DNA from 2 places in the Herbaspirillum sp. C7C2 genome. Region 2 is predicted to be linked to the other one. Evidence: riboswitches for the same ligand, from Rfam matches in the RefSeq annotation. Region 2 holds a riboswitch; the other holds the start of a gene.

Region 1 (8,072 bases), on a different contig from region 2:
GGCCGTGAGCGCGCGCGGCACGCGCAGGGACAGCAGCAGCGAGACCGAGTCGGCCGAGGCCGAGGGACGCAGGCAACCCGTGCTGCCGCACAAGGCCGCTGCCGTCAGCGAAAGCAGGGACAGCAGCAGCAGGGTGCACAGCACGGGGAGGAAGCGTCGCATCGGCGGCAGGCCAGGATCAGGAAGGAAAATTCATGAAGTCCGCATCAAAAGTCATAGCGGGCCGTGAATTTTACCGCCCGGCCGTCTTCCGGGTAGATGCCCGAGACCGAACCCCCACTGCAGTCATAGGCCTGGGAGTAATACTTGCGGTCGGCCAGGTTGGTTCCGGTCAGGGCAAATTCCCAGGCGCTCACGCGCAGCGCGTAACGGGCGTCGAAGGTGGTGAAGGAAGGCATCTTGGCGCAGGTGTTGGCGAAATCGTTGCCCATGCGCTGGCGGTCCACCCAGCGCGCCCCGACATCGGCGCTGTGCTGGCCGGACTTCCAGTTGAGCCGGGTGGTGAAGGTATTGGCCGGCACCAGCGCCAGTTGATTGCCACTGTTGGCCCCCTCCTCGAAGCGGGCGTCGATGTGCTGGTAGGTGGCGTTCACGCCCAGGGTTTCGGTCAGCTGCAGGCGCCCCTCCACTTCCACGCCCTGGTGGCGGGTGGGCGCCAGGTTGCTGTTGGCACCGAAGCCGCCATTGGCGGTGGGATCGTAATAGAGCTCGTCACGCAGACGGTGGCGGAACCAGCGCAGTGTCAGCTGCTGCCCGGTCTTGCCCAGGGTGGCCCCCAGCTCCAGGTCGTGCGACACCTGGGGCTTGAGCACGGCACCGGTGGGCAGCGCGGTGTAGCCGTTTTCGTCCGGCGTGGCCAGGCGATAGCTCTGGCCGGTCTTGGCAAAGGCGCGCAGCAGCGGCAGCGGCGCATAGCTGGCCTGCAGGTCCCAGGCATTGACGGCGCTGTTGCGGTCGTACAGGCCGGAATCGCTCTGCTGGTTGAACACTTCGCGCCGTACGCCGGCGGCCAGGCGGGCGTTGCGGGCGAATTCGATTTCGTCGCGCAGGTAGAGTGCCTTGGAGCGCTGGGCGGCATCGCTGTTGCCGTAGCTGGCGTTGTTATAGGCCGTCCATTCGGCCAGGTCGATGCCGGCGATGGCTTCGTTCTTCCACGCCCCCTGGTCGATCACATGACGCAGGCGCGGCGAGAATTGCGTGCCGCGGATATTGACCTGGGTAGTTGACCCGCTGCTGACATAGCTGGAGCGGGAGATCTTTTCGCGGTGGGCCAGCTCGGCGGCAACATCGAAGGCGCCGAAGCGGCGTTCCAGGAAGGCCGTCACGCTGTCGTTGTCGTAGGAGCCGCGGTCCAGCGGCTTGCTGGTCTGGCGGGCATTGGATTGGTATTGCGCCTGGGTCAGGCTGCCGGGCAGGCCGTAATCGGCACGCGACAGGGTGGCACGCAGGCCGAAGCGCCAGTCGCTGGCGAACCACTGCACGGTGGAGCTCAGATTTTCCTGGCTGGACTGGGCGTTGTCGCGCCAGTTGTCGCTGCGCGACTTGGCATAGCTGGCGTCGATGGAAAAGTTGTCCCAGCCGCGCGAGACCAGTGCCCGTCCGCCGCGCAGCCCCTGGCTGCCGACCTCGCCCACCACGGTGCCGTGGCCGCTGTTGGCCTGCGGTCGGCGCGTGATGATCTGGATGGTGCCACCGGTGGCGCCGCTGCCGTACAGCACGCTGCTGCCGCCACGCACGATCTCGATGCGTTCGATGTTCTCGATGGGGATGGAGGACAGCAGCGGTGTGCTCAGTTCGTTTTCGGAAATGCGCACGCCGTCCAGCAGCACCACCATGTTCTGGTCGCCATTGGTGCCAAAGCCGCGCAGGTCCAGCGGGAAGTCCTTGGGCCCGGCCAGGCTCTGGCGGCCATACACCCCACCCAGCTTGCGGATGGCTTCATTGGCATTGTCGATGCCGGCTTCGCGGATCTGCTCGGCAGTGATGACGGTGGCCGCCACCGGCGGGAAGGTCGGGTCATTGGGAAAACGCGAGGCCGACACCACCACCGGCGCGAGTGCCGCCGCCGGGTCGATAGCCGGGGCGCCGGTCGCGGCCAGGGATGCCTGCGCCAGGGCCGACAGGATCAGGGTGCTGCCCAGGCTGAGGGCAAAAAGGGGACGCTGGCCGCCGTGGCTGGCCGGGGAATTGACGTTATGCATGGAAAAGAGACTCGGTGAAGTGGTCCGGCCTGCTTCCCCGCGGGCCGGAATCAACGGAAGCCGCACCGGCATCGCCACGCGCAGTTTCCTCCCGTTCTGGCCGGTCTCCGGGCTGCAGGCATGACCATCGGCCTTCCCATGCAGCGCCGTGTACGTCAGCCGGCCAGCGCTGGCCGATTGAACCGGACACGGAACCTGCACAGTGGCATGGGGGATGGTGTTGCCGGCAACACGCGACGTCTCGTCATGGTGTCACTGTATCGCCGGCGCCTGGTTACCGTTGCGGGGGCAGCACACCTTGACCAGCCCCGCCCGCGTGCCGCGAACCGAACTGGTGCGTGTTTCCCGTTTAACTGCCGGCAAGAACGCGCCGGCGGGCACCAAAACGGCGCCATTGTAGGCGTGCCAGGCGGGCATCACAAGTCGCTACAGGCCGGCGCCTGCCAAATACAAGGCAAAAATCGGCCAAATTTAAGACCACAAGCCATCCTGATGTAAATCAGCACAAGCCCGGCATGCGTATTGCTTTAAGGAAAAAGCCAGATAGAATTCGAACTTATATCGAAAAAATTCGATTTTTTACGAATTTATTTCGGAGAGACGCCCCGAGCCGGCTTGCCACAAGGGGCGAAAAAACGAAACAAATGGGGGGATTTCACTCGCTGTTTGGCCGATGAGATGGCTGTACCCGGCCCTATACTCGGCGCCATGGCATCGTCGACCCGCTGACCGTCTGGTCCGCTGGCCTCACCTGTCATCCCTGAATCGTTGTCGTGGTCTGCGAGCCTTCAGACTCCGCCCTTGCCTGCCGATATCTATTGGATATCCCGGATGGGACGGTTGCTGTGCCTCCCGGAACGACGCATTTGATCCGCCTACGGGCAACTTTGCATAGCAGTGCGCCGCCGAGCGCACCACATTTGTTGGGAGAATCAGTAATCATGAGCGACGACGTTGATCTGGAAGCATTGTTTGACGAAATTTCCTCGCAGACCTTACCGGGCATGACCGCCGGCGAGGCTGGCGCGGCTGCCGGTGCCGCTGGTGGGGCAGCCGGTGCGGGCGACGATGCCCAGCAGGCGCAGGAAGATCAGAGCGACAAGCCCATGTATGAACGCCTGGGTGGCATCGTCCGTCTGCTGCATGATTCGATGCGCGAACTGGGCTACGACCGCTCCCTGACCGATGTGGCCGAGCAGATCGGCGACGCCCAGAGCCGCCTGGAGCACATCGCCACCCTGACCGAGCAGGCCGCCAACAAGGTGCTCAATGCGCTGGACTCCGGCATGCCCGCGCAGGACCGCCTGCAGGAGCAGGCCAAGGACATCAACGACCGCTGGAACAAGCTCTATGCCGGTCAGCTGAACATCGAAGAATTCAAGAAACTGGCGGGCGACTCGCAGAAGTTCTCGTCCTCGGTGATCGAATCGACCGAAGCGGAAAAGGCCCGCATGCTGGAAATCATGATGGCCCAGGACTTCCAGGACATCACCGGCCAGCTGATCAAGAAGATCGTGGGCATCACCACCACCGCCGAACGCGAACTGGCGCAATTGCTGCGCGACAATGCGCCGGCTGAAGTGCGCGCCCAGATCGAGGCAGAAAAGCCGGTTACCCTGATGAACGGCCCCGCCTCGCCGGGTACCGCCATGGGCCAGACCGATGTGGACGACTTACTCGACAGCCTGGGGTTCTAATGGATGACGAAATGCTCAAGGATTTTGTCGTTGAAGCGTTGGAGCTGGCGACCAACGTGGAAGAGCATCTGCTGACGCTCGAACGACATCCTGATGACCTTGAAATCCTCAATGCGGTCTTCCGCGCCTTCCACACCATCAAGGGCGGCGCCGGGTTCGTGAACCTGCCGGCCATGGTGTCGGCCTGCCACCTGACCGAAAACCTGTTCGACGCCCTGCGTACCGGCAAGGCGCCGGTGACGCCGCTGGCGATCGAAGCGGCGCTGCAGGCCAGCGGCTTCGTGGCCGACCAGTTGAACGAACTGTCCAATGGCGCCGCGCCCGACAGCCTGGCTTCGATGCCGGCCGAACTGAAGGACATCCTGACCCAGGCCATCGAAGGCAAGAGCGATGCGGCTCCGGCCGCCGCCCCTGCTGCTGCGGCACCGGTTGCGGCCGCGGTCGCGCCGGTGGCTGCGGCCGCCGCCAGCGCCCCGGCGGCCAGCGTCGATGGCAGTGCCAGCGTGATGAAGAATGGCGAGCTGGACTGGCCCGCGCTGTACCAGGCCCTGGTTCCAGGCGCCGCAGTGGCCGCACCTGTGGCTGCAGCCGACGCCGCGCCGGCAGCAGCCCCTGTGGCCGCCGCAGCTGCGGCTGCTCCGGCCGCCGCCCCGGCTGCCGATGGCGAACCGAAGGCCGCAGCACCCGCCCAGCACAACCGTCGCGCCAGTGACACGGGCGGCGGTGCCAAGGAAGAAAGCATCCGTATCGATGCCGGCAAGCTCGACGCCCTGCTGGAAGTGGCCGGCGAATCGGTGCAGGCCGCCAACCAGGCCGCCGTGCTGCTGGAAAAGCTGCAACAGTTCAAGTTCGAAGGCACGGCTGCCGCGCTGATGTCGACCCTGGCCGAAACGCTGGGCCGCGCCTCGCGCTATTCCAGCGAACTGCAACGTGCCACCCTGTCCACCCGCATGCAGCCGGTGGGCCGACTGTTCCAGAAATTCCCGCGACTGGTGCGCGAACTGGCCAAGGACCTGGGCAAGGACGTGGACCTGGTCATCACCGGTGCCGATACCGAAGTCGACCGCGTGGTGGTGGACAGCCTCTACGACCCGCTGGTGCACATGCTGCGCAACTCGCTGGACCACGGCATCGAAGTGGACCGCGCCGCCGCCGGCAAGTCCAACAAGGCGACCATTTCGCTGCACGCCTGGCAGGCCGGCAGCAGCGTCATGATCGAAGTGTTCGACGACGGCAAGGGCATGGACCCGGACATGCTGCGCAACAAGGCGCTGGCCAAGGGCCTGATCACCGAACACCAGGCGCTGACCTCGGACGAGGCGCTGCAACTGGTGTTCCTGCCCGGTTTCTCGACCAAGGAAGTGGCCTCCAGCGTCTCCGGACGCGGCGTGGGCATGGACGTGGTCAAGACCGCCGTGGAAAAGCATCGCGGCACCATCCGCATCGACTCCACCATTGGCAAGGGGACCAAGTTCTCGATCCGCCTGCCGATCGAACTGTCGATCATCCCGACCATGCTGGTGCGCTGCGCCGGCGCCCCGCTGGCCCTGCCGATGGCGGTGGTCGAACGCGTGGTGGAACTGCCGGAGACCTTCGACGAGGTCGGCGGTGCCCCGGTGCTGCGCGACCAGGGTCGTCCGCTGCCGGTCAATTCGCTGGCCGGGGTCCTGGGCTACGAGCCGGGCAATGAGCGCGTGGGCATCGTCATGGCGGTACCGCATCCCTACATCCTGGGGGTGGAATCGGTGGAAGGCACGGCCGACCTGGTGATCAAGCCGCTGACCGCGATCCACACCGCCGGCATCACCGGTACGGCTCGCTCGGCCGAGGGCGAACTGGTGCTGGTGGTGGGCCTGTCCTTCCTGCTGGACGGCTGCCGCGACATGGAACGCACTGCCGTGGCATAAGCCGCACTGCAGTACGGACAAGGCAAAACGGCCGGATCGTCATCGATCCGGCCGTTTTGTCTTGTCATCAACCCTTGGCGGGCTCAGAGCTCGTACATGTCCTTCTCTCCCTCCATCACCTGGGCGATCAGCTTGCGGTTCAGGGTCGGTGCCAGCAATTCGATGAAGGTATAGACATAGCCGCGCAGGTAGGCGCCCTGCTTCAAGGCCACGCGCGAGACATTGGTACCGAACAGGTGGCCCGCCGGAATCGCCCGCAGGCCACGGTCGCGCTCGGCATCGAAGGCGATGCCGGCGATGATGCCCACGCCCATGCCCAGTTCCACATAGGTCTTGATGACGTCGGCGTCGATGGCTTCCAGCACCACGTCGGGCTTCAACTGGCGCAGCGAGAAGGCGTGATCGATCTTGCTGCGGCCACTGAAGGCCGAGTCATAGGTGATCAGCGGATTGCCCGCGATCTCTTCCAGCGTCAGGCTCCTGGACTGCAGCAGCGGGTGCTCGGGTGGCACCACCACCACGTGCTCCCATTGATAGCAGGGCAGTGACACCAGACCCTCGCCGGAGGCCAGGGCTTCGGTGGCGATGGCGATGTCGGCTTGGTCATTGCGGACCATCTCGGTAATCTGCTTGGGATTGCCCTGCAGCAATGAAAGATGCACTTTCGGATACTTCTGGGTGAAGGCCTGCACCACCTTGGGCAAGGCGTAACGCGCCTGGGTATGGGTGGTGGCGATGGTAAAGCTGCCGCTGTCATGCGCGGCGAACTCCTTGCCGATGCGTTTCAGGCCATCCACCTCCTGCATGATCAGCTCCACCGAGCGCAGCACTGCCCGGCCCGGCTCGGTCAGGCCACGGATGCGCTTGCCGTGGCGGGTGAAGATATCCACACCCAACTCTTCTTCCAGCTCGATGATGGCCTTGGAGACGCCCGGCTGCGAGGTGTAGAGCGCCTTGGCGGCCTCGGTGAGGTTGAAGTTCTGCCTTACCGCTTCGCGTACGAAACGGAACTGATGAAGATTCATGCGGGAATTCCTTCGCTTCTACCTGGGACGGTGTCTGCATGTACGTTGAGGTCTGCGACGTCCGCCTGATTCATTTGCCGCATTTCCATATGCCAAAGGCGTATATAAGCAAATAAATACTATGTAGTTTGGTTTGAAACATAAGTTTATTACGATTCGCAGACTAATGGGCGAGGTGTTATGACTGTTTCTTATGTAGTAAGCGGATTTGCCGTAGGACTGCTGGTCGGCCTGACCGGGGTCGGCGGCGGCTCGCTCATGACGCCCCTGTTGACCTTGCTGTTCGGCATCCACCCTTCCGTAGCGGTCGGTACCGACCTGGCCTTTGCCTCGGCCACCAAGACCGCCGGCACCCTGGCCCACCGTTTCAAGGGGACAGTGCGCTGGGACGTGGTACGTCGCCTCTCCTATGGCGCCCTGCCCGCTGCGCTGGTGACTACGCTGCTGCTGAAGCATTTCGGCGCCGTCAGCGAGGGCATCGCCCTGACCATCCGTTATTCGATCGCCATCTCGGTGTTCCTGACCGTGATCGCGCTGCTGTTCCGTTCGCGCATGCAGGCCTGGCTCAATGCCAACCCGCAACGCCAGCTGCAAGGCGCTACCCTGTCCAACGCCACCATTGCCGCCGGCGTCCTGCTGGGCACGCTGGTGACCATCTCCTCCATCGGCGCCGGTGCGGTGGGCGCGACCTTGCTGGTCTTGCTGTATCCTCGCCTGACGCCGGCCGAGATCGCCGGCACCGACATCGCCTATGCCGTCCCGCTGACCGCCATTGCCGCACTGGGTCACTGGTGGCTGGGGTCGATCAACTGGGAATTGCTGGCCACCCTGCTGCTGGGGTCGGTACCGGGCATCACCATCGGTTCGCTCGCGGCGCGGGCGGTGCCGGAGAAATTCTTGCGTGGCCTGCTGGCCATTACGCTGACGAGCGTTGCAGTCAAGCTGATTTGGTAGGCTGATTTTCAATCGGGCGCACCTTGCTTCACGGGTCGCCCATCAAGACGTTAACAGGGAAAACAAGATGTACCGCTATGACCAATACGATCACCTGATCGTCAAAGAGCGAGTCGCACAATACCGGGACCAGGTGCGTCGGCGCCTGTCGGATGAGCTGGCCGAAGACGAATTCCGCATCCTGCGCCTGCAAAATGGCCTGTACCTGCAACGCCATGCCTACATGCTGCGCATCGCCATCCCCTACGGCATGCTGGCCTCCAACCAACTGCGCAAGTTCGCCGAGAT
Region 2 (8,072 bases):
CTGCTGCTGCGCATCGACCGGCGCGGTGGAGGCGGCAGCCAGTTCGGCATCGGGCTCGCCGGTGCCGGACAGCAGGATCAGTTGCCGGCCCTCGGCACGCGCCACGCGCAGCAGCTCGGGCAGGCCATTGACGGCGCCCAGGCGGCCAAGGATACGCAGCACGATCACCTGCGCTGCCGACAGCTCTTCGCGCAGCATGTCGGCCAGGGTGCGGCGGGGCTGCCCGTGTTCATCGGTGTCGGCATGCAGGCCTTGCAGGTCGTAGCCGGCCACCGGGGGAAAGTCCGCCGGCAACTGGCTGCGGGCGGCGGCCAGCATGGCCAGGTCGGTCGGGGCGTGGGTGAGCAGGACGATCTGCGGGCGGCCGGCTGAGGTCGCTGAAGTGGCTGATTCAGACATCGCTGCGCTCCGGTTCGGGATGGACGTCGCCGCTGCCCAGGCGATGGAAGACCAGGTCGCTGACTTCGCGTCCGCCTTCGAGGTGTTCCACCACCACGCGCTCGATGGCGCTGGCGTCTTCACAGCGATACCAGACGCCTTCGGGATAGACCACCACCACCGGCGCCTGGGCCTTGCAGGCCACCATGCAATGGGTGCGGGTGCGCTTGACGCGCAAGTCGGGACGGGCGTCGATCTGCTCGCCCAGGACGCCGAACATGGCTTCGGCCAGGACACCGTTCTCGGTGCAGCGCGGGCCGACGCACATGAGCACGTGGCGGTGATGAGTTCTCATTGCTTCACTTTCAGAGGCGCCGCGACGCGATGGGCGTTGGCCGGACAGCCAACGCCAGACGGTTCAACCGAATCGGCGGTAGAAGAAACCGGTCAGGCCGCCCAGGGCCAGCCAGAACACGGCATTGGCCATGGCGGTGGCGCGGATGAAGGCTTGCGCCAGCTCTTCCGGCGCGGCACTGCCATGCAGCTCGGGTTGCGGCGCGCCGACCAGGTGCGGCACCACCAGCAGCAGTACCGCCAGGACCTTCCACCACCAGCCACGGCCGAACACGAACAGCCCCAGGCTGGCAGCGGTCATGACCGCCGTCATCACCCACCACAACTGACGGGCGTGCAAGGGCGCGGCCAGGGTGCCCGGCACTTCCGGCGGCAGGCCGAGCGAGGGCGCAACGAAGAACACGCCATAGCCGGCCAGGCCCCACAGCAGGCCGCTGCGCCAGCCGACGCGGCGACCGCTGATGGCAAAGGCGGCCACCAGCATCAGGGCGAAGCCGACTGCCATGCTGACGTTGGCCAGCACGGTATAGCCGGTGCGTTCGGCGCCGTCAGCCGGCTCCCAGGCGTTGGGGTCGTGCTCATGTGCATCGCCGTGACTATGGGCCGGGGTGCCGGCCGCATGCTCATGCGCCGGGGCGGCGTCATGATCATGGTCATGGGCGGCGGAGGCGGCCGGAGCAGCCTCTTCGGCCGCTTTTTCATACTGCTCGGCCTGGAGGATGATCTTTTCCACCTGGAATTGCTGCACACCCGACAACAGCACGCCCGACAAGGCGCCTGCCACCACCACGGCCGACGCCATGCGCCGGAAGACGGTCCAGTTCATTGCACGCTCCTCAATGGCAGGGGAAACCGGCCGAATGGCGCCCGTCGTGGGCGGCATTGTGCAGCTCGACCTTGGAGGCGAAGCCGGCACCGTAGATCAGGGCCACGCCCAGCACAAAGGCCAGCAGCGACGGGGCGATGCGATCGCGCCAGACATGGCTGCCGGCGTGGGAGGATGAAGTGGTGCTGCTGGCATTGAGACCCGAGGTGGTGGACATGCGCGTTCCTTGGCTGGATGGATGGAACGGAGAAAGCCACACGTGAAGCACCCATGCACGATCCGGTCGTCCACGGACGACGCTGGCCAGGGCCTGCTCGGAAACATGATGGAAGCTGTCCGCATGATCGCCCTCCGCGAATCATTGAAGAATTTGCTACTGGCCGGTCTCCGGGCTGGCGGGATGAAGTCTCAAGGTCTGAGGCTTCGCGGACAGGCGCCTTCCCATGCTCAGGCACAGTGGCGTAGTGCGTGTCCTTCCTCGCTTACCGTTGCGGGGGCAGCGCCGGCATTGGCCGCACGTGGTCGCGTGGGCCGCACCGGCTTCCCGTTTGAATCCCTGGCGCGGCTGCGCGCGGGATACCAGAAGCAATGCTAGGGGCGAAGTATAAAGGCGGGGGCCCGGTTGGGCAACACGGCGCTCAGCGGGCCGGCTCGGTCGTGGCTGGCGGCGGGGTGGCCAGTTTGTAGTAGAGATGGAGGTCGCCGCCCATGCCGAACGGAATACGTCCCACGAAGACCGCGCGGAGCTGCCTGCCGCTCCGTTCTCCGCGCGGTTCCATCAGGCAGAGGTAGCGCTGGCCCAGGTGGCTCAGCAGGGCGAAGGAGGCCTCCTGAGGCCGCTGCACGGTGGACGCTGCCTCCGCGCCGAGGGCGATGGCGCGGTCGATGTAGCCGCGATGGGAATTGACGAACAGGTAATCACCAGCGCCCGGGTTGCCGCTGGCATAGCCGATGCGCCAGCGGGAGTTGTCGCCATCGGGCAGGTAGAGGCGGTAGGGCGACAACGGGCCCTGCTCCAGCATCTGCGCCCGGCCGGCGATAGGGTCGACGCCGACCCGGCCGTGGCCGATACGGTCGACATTCAGACAGGTATCCAGCACCACATCCGGCAAGGACGGGGCGGCCGGACTGGCCACCATGCAGATGAACAGCAGGGCCAGTGGCACGGAACGCCGCAGCGGTACGCACCAGCGACAGACAGCGTAAAGGCAGGAGGTGCAGCGGGTGCAGCGGGTGCAGCAGGTCAAGAACTGGCTCCAAGATCGTGCAACAGGACGGCACTGGCACACCCAGCCCCGGATTCGCCGCCATCGTTGCAGATGTGAATTTTCTTTCATATCAGAAAATTCTGAATGAACATGAGGAAAGCCTGCCTGACCAGATGGATGCCACGCCTAACGCCCTGAACGCGGCTCCCGGATGATGCCCTCGAACAGTTTCAGGGCCACGAAGTGCCATTGCGCCGACTCGACATCGTAGAGCGCGACCTGGTTGATCGGCGCCCCCGGCCGCGCCGTGCCGGGGATGCGGCGGATCGCCTGCAGCGCCTGGCGATGGCGCTCGACGTGGCTGGCGGCCAGTATGCGGGCGTGAGATTCGGCATGGGCGAACAGGCCGGCCTGCTCCCACAGGCGTTCATGGCATTCCAGCACCGGCAACTCGATGCGCAGGTGGATGGCGTCGATCAGCTGCGAGATGGCGGCGCTGTGGGCCGAGGACAGGCGCAGCAGACCGCCATCCCGACGCACCACCAACTGGCCGTCGTGCGCACCCCAGGCCACGTGCAGGCAGTAGGGCAAGCGTTCGGGCTGGTAGATCAGTAGTTCGTCAGGGCTGAAGGCGGAGGCTGCCATGACCTCGTAGCGATCGGGAGCCAGGGCGTGCCAGGCGGCGTCGATGCAGGCCTCAAAGGGGGAAAGGTAGACCACCATGGCATTGGTGCCGGGCCCGTTGTCGTGATTGCGGGTCCGCTCGCACATCACCTGGCAGAGGCCGTCGGCACTGGCCAGGCCGGTGGCGCGTACCAGCACGTATAACGGCGTAAGGGTCTGGAGCATGTGCCGGCGCTGACTGCGACGACGGCCGGGATGGCCCGGATGACCGGGGGCAATGGGAAGCTGATAATCATCGGACAAGGGCTGCACTCCTCTGTGGAAACGGGGGGGGTCAGCCGGAAAACCGGGATGGATGCCAGTGGGAAGTACTATCCGGGACCTTGCGCCCCACCCTGCCCGATCCGTCGGTACCTGCTGCCAAAACGGCATGTTTTCACAGATGTAAAGCACTTGACATGGGAATTGTCTGAATGAAGCAAGGTTTCAATGCAAGCCGGTGGCAGCGCCAGCGATTCAGGATTTACGCCCGTTGACTGCAGAAGCTTGCAAGACCGCTTTTCACTTCAGTTTTTACAATTTCAAGCTGAATGTTCACGAGCAATCCAGTTTACTGGGCACAGTCTCTAGCCAGCGCACGAAAAAAAGCAGGCGCGACCGTATCCGGCTGCGCCTGCAGTACGCTCACGATGCCGCGAGCCAATGAGGCACGCTGCATCGGGGCATTGATGCCTCAACGATTCTCTCCCTCCTACATCCGTATCGGCTTGTCGGAAGGGCGCGGGTTCAGTGGCGGGTCTTCCACCGGGACCGGATCGTCGTCCGGCAGCTCGGGCGGGGGCAGGTGCGGGTCGTGCGCAGGCGGGGTTTCCTGGGGCGTGTGCAGGGCGATATTCAATGGGCCTCCTTGGACGATGTCGATGGCACGCTGCTCAGCGCAACGCGTGCTCCTGGCGAAATCAGCGCTGTGCGGTGGGATTCTGGTGAGGAATCGGATCCTGCGGCGGCGTCGGGTCCAGTGGCGGGACTTCCACCGGAGGGGTGTCCTGGGGCTTGTGCATGTGATTCTCCTTGGGAAAAACGGGGGATGGGTCGACACCGGGCGCCGGCTGTTCGGGTAACACGCCATCGTCGGCGTTGGACCAGGGATCCTCGGTGCCGTCGGGTTCTACCTGGTCAGGATTCGGCGCGGTCGAAGACAGTGCAGGATCTTCAGGCTTGACACCAGCCAGGCTACCGGGCGGCCTGAGCAAGGCCGCTTCAGGCGCGGCCGACGGGTGGGAATGAGACTGTTCCATGCGATCCTCCTTGCCGGGCTGGAATGGAATAATGGAATAACTCATCTTACGAAGCCCGCGCCCCGCTCTCAGCCAGACATCGGCCGATTCCCCTGTAGGAAGGACGGAAAACATTCGACAACGGCAATAAAAAACCGCCATCCCCGATGAGGATGGCGGCGCTGAGACGGCCTGAGGATGCTAGGGCCTGCCGATTCAATCCTCCTTGAGGGCGCGGCTGACGATTTCCTGGGCTTCGGCGAAGATCTTGTCCAGGTGGGTCTGGTCGCGGAAGCTCTCGCCGTAGATCTTGTAGATGTTCTCGGTGCCGGACGGACGGGCAGCAAACCAGCCGTTGTCGGTGACGATCTTCAGGCCGCCGAAGGCCTTGCCGTTGGCCGGCGCCGTCGTCATGACTTCGCGGATCGGTTCGCCGGCCAGTTCGGTGGAACTGACATCGGCCGGCGACAGGCGCGACAGCCGCGCCTTCTGCTCGGGCGTGGCGGCGGCTTCCTTGCGGCCGTTCAGCGGCGCGCCCAGTTGCCGGGTCAGGTCGGCGTAGATCTGGCCCGGGTCGTTGCCGGTGCGGGCCGTCATCTCGGCCGCCAGCAGGGCGGCGGTGATGCCGTCCTTGTCGGTGCTCCAGGGCTGGCCGTCGAAGCGCACGAAGGAGGCACCGGCGCTTTCCTCGCAGCCGAAGGCCAGGCTGCCGTCATACAGCCCATCCACGAACCACTTGAAACCGACCGGCATTTCCAGCAGCTTGCGCCCCAGGTGATCGGCCACGCGATTGATCATCTGGCTGGACACCAGCGTCTTGCCGACGGCAGCATCGGCACGCCATGCCGGGCGATGACGGAACAGGTAGTACACCGCCACCGAGAGATAGTCATTGGCCGGCAGCAGGCCCCTGCTCTTGGCGACGATGCCATGACGGTCATGGTCGGTATCGCAGGCCATGGCCACATCGAAGCGATCCTTCAAGGCAATCAGTTCGCTCATGGCGTAGGGCGAGGACGGGTCCATGCGGATCTGCGCGTCCCAGTCCAGCGGCACGAAGCGGAAGCTGGCATCGACATCGGTATTGACCACTTCCAGGTTGAGCTTGTAGCGATCGGCAATGGCCGACCAGTAGTGCAGACCGGCACCGCCCAGCGGATCAACGCCGATCTTGACGTTGGCACCGGCGATGGCGGCCAGGTCGATGATATTGGGCAGGTCGCCGACGTAGTTGTCGAGGTAGTCGTAGCGGCGCGTGGTATCAGCCTTCAAGGCTTTTTCGAAGCTGATGCGCTGCACGCCCTTGAGCTGCTGCTCCAGATAGGCATTGGCGCGCTTCTCGATCCAGCCGGTGACATCGGAGTCGGAGGGGCCGCCATTGGGCATGTTGTACTTGAAGCCGCCGTTATCGGGCGGATTGTGGGACGGCGTGACCACGATGCCGTCAGCCAGCTTGTCGCGGTGCACGCGGTTGTGCGTGAGGATGGCATGCGAGACGGCCGGGGTGGGCGCGTAGGGGCTGCCCTCGGCCAGCATGGTCACCACTTCGTTGGCCGCCAGCACCTCCAGCGCGCTGTGCCAGGCCGGTTCGGACAAGGCATGGGTATCGATGCCGAGGAACAGCGGTCCGTTGAAGCCCTGCTCCTTGCGGTAATCGCAGATGGCCTGGGTGATGGCCAGCACGTGCCACTCGTTGAAGCTGTGGGCATTGGCGTTGCCGCGATGACCGGAAGTACCGAAGGCGACCCGGTGCGCCGGCACGGACACATCCGGACGCAGGCTGTAATAGTTCGACAGCAGCACCGGCAGGTTGACCAGGGCGGAAGGTGCGGCACGTTTGCCGGCGAGGGGATTGACGCTACTCATGGTGTCTTTTATGGATGAATGGATAGCAGTAGAACCGGGAAAACCGGGAAACGCGAAGCAGCACCAGACAACAGCGCGCGCCCGCGAAACTTATTCTTTTTTCAACATCAGAAATATTGTAACGCTTTGCTGCCGCATTGCAGCATTTCCGTGCAGGTCGGCGTGACGATTTGGTGACGATGTGATCAATGGAGCGCTTGCAGCGACTTCCAGCGATTTGCGACGCTTGCTACGGATCATCTCTGGATGATTCCCGCAAACAACGCAAAATGCGCCCGGGCATAGGCACGGACGCATTCGCTGACGGCGCTGAGGCCGGCAAGCTGAAGGCGGACGTCACATCCGCCCTGCCCGCCCACCCCGTCAGGCTCGCCGGAAGGCGCGTACGATCACCAGCAGCACGATCGCACCCAGGGTCGCGGTGATGATCGAGGCCAGGATACCCCCGCCCACGGCGATGCCCAGCAGACCTGCCAGCCAGCCGCCGATGACGGCACCGACGATACCGATCAGGATGTCGGCCAGCAGACCGAAGCCGCCGCCCTTGACCAGCACACCGGCCAGCCAGCCGGCCACAGCACCAATGATCAGCCATGCGATGAGTCCGTGTTCCATGATGTTCCCTTTCCTAGCGTTCTGTCTTTCTTGGGTTGGTCGCGGAGTGCGCCGGCCCGCAGGCCATTGGCAACGGGCAACGCTCCTTCCTCTTCTCTGCGGGCGCTCGGCACAACAGATGAGGTCATCTTAGGAACATCGCTTGCCGCCAGGTATCGGACAGCGGCCCATTTCCTTGTAGGACAAGCCCGCCCGTGGCCGCTCATCTTCATCGACCCGGAATTCCCGGGGTGAGCGGCCTCCTGTTTTCCTACACGGCAAAAGGCGGCACTCCTATAGAGAGGAAGCGCGAGTTTTTTTAAGCTTGCCTCGCAGTAGAGCAGTGCAGCAAAAGCAGTGCAACAAGTACCAGGCACCGCCAGCACCAGACTTCTACGCCTTACTTACGTTGAACAACGTCGATCAAGAGCCGCCATCATGCCGACCCACGAGCCCAGCGCCCAGCAGCCCACCGCCTTCGCCAATCCCTATGCGCTGAGCGCATTCGGCATGCCGCCGCAGCGTGATGCCGACTTTGCCGACCACTATGCGCGCTATGCCCGCGAATCGGCCCAGTTGATGCAGCAGATCTCGCTGAAGGCGCCGCAACTGGCGGCTGTGCTGGAGCAACTCAACGAGGGTAGTACCCAGCACTCGCAGCATCGTATCGAACTCGACGCCGTGCCGTCGCAAACGGGCCCGAGCCACACCAGCCGCCCCGGCGGCAGCCTGCTCGACACCACTGCCAGCCTGCTCAGTCATGCCTTTCCCGGTGTGGCGCCGTTTTTCCACGGCTGCCGTGCCTTCCTTCATCTGAAGATGATCAAAAACAATCGACAGGCTTGAAGCGCATCCGCGCCCAATAGCCTGCACCGCGTCTGAGGGTGCCACGTCCTCCAACCCATCTACCTGGACCTATCATGAAAAAAATCACCAAAGCCGTCT

Evidence for each region. A riboswitch is a leader RNA that binds a small molecule or an ion and turns the genes downstream of it on or off. The one in region 2 is predicted to bind cobalamin.
Region 1: another riboswitch for cobalamin. It lies ahead of HWE04_RS18425 (TonB-dependent receptor family protein); the one in region 2 lies ahead of HWE04_RS04470 (CbtB domain-containing protein).

Annotation. Positions count from the first base shown of each region.
Region 1 covers NZ_JABXGI010000017.1:17,024-25,095, forward strand. The annotation lists gene HWE04_RS18420 (FecCD family ABC transporter permease) at 1-162, opposite strand, end outside; gene HWE04_RS18425 (TonB-dependent receptor family protein) at 207-2,201, opposite strand; cobalamin riboswitch at 2,283-2,601, opposite strand; gene HWE04_RS18430 (protein phosphatase CheZ) at 3,143-3,898, shown strand; gene HWE04_RS18435 (chemotaxis protein CheA) at 3,898-5,805, shown strand; gene HWE04_RS18440 (CysB family HTH-type transcriptional regulator) at 5,889-6,830, opposite strand; gene HWE04_RS18445 (sulfite exporter TauE/SafE family protein) at 7,011-7,784, shown strand; gene HWE04_RS18450 (nitrite/sulfite reductase) at 7,852-8,072, shown strand, end outside.
Region 2 covers NZ_JABXGI010000002.1:180,551-188,622, forward strand. The annotation lists gene HWE04_RS04455 (cobaltochelatase subunit CobN) at 1-399, opposite strand, end outside; gene HWE04_RS04460 ((2Fe-2S) ferredoxin domain-containing protein) at 392-733, opposite strand; gene HWE04_RS04465 (CbtA family protein) at 797-1,558, opposite strand; gene HWE04_RS04470 (CbtB domain-containing protein) at 1,569-1,775, opposite strand; cobalamin riboswitch at 1,920-2,157, opposite strand; gene HWE04_RS04475 (hypothetical protein) at 2,197-2,724, opposite strand; gene HWE04_RS04480 (hypothetical protein) at 2,953-3,615, opposite strand; gene HWE04_RS04485 (hypothetical protein) at 4,142-4,288, opposite strand; gene HWE04_RS04490 (hypothetical protein) at 4,350-4,688, opposite strand; gene pgm (phosphoglucomutase (alpha-D-glucose-1,6-bisphosphate-dependent)) at 4,884-6,533, opposite strand; gene HWE04_RS04500 (GlsB/YeaQ/YmgE family stress response membrane protein) at 6,897-7,148, opposite strand; gene HWE04_RS04505 (hypothetical protein) at 7,566-7,973, shown strand; gene galU (UTP--glucose-1-phosphate uridylyltransferase GalU) at 8,048-8,072, shown strand, end outside.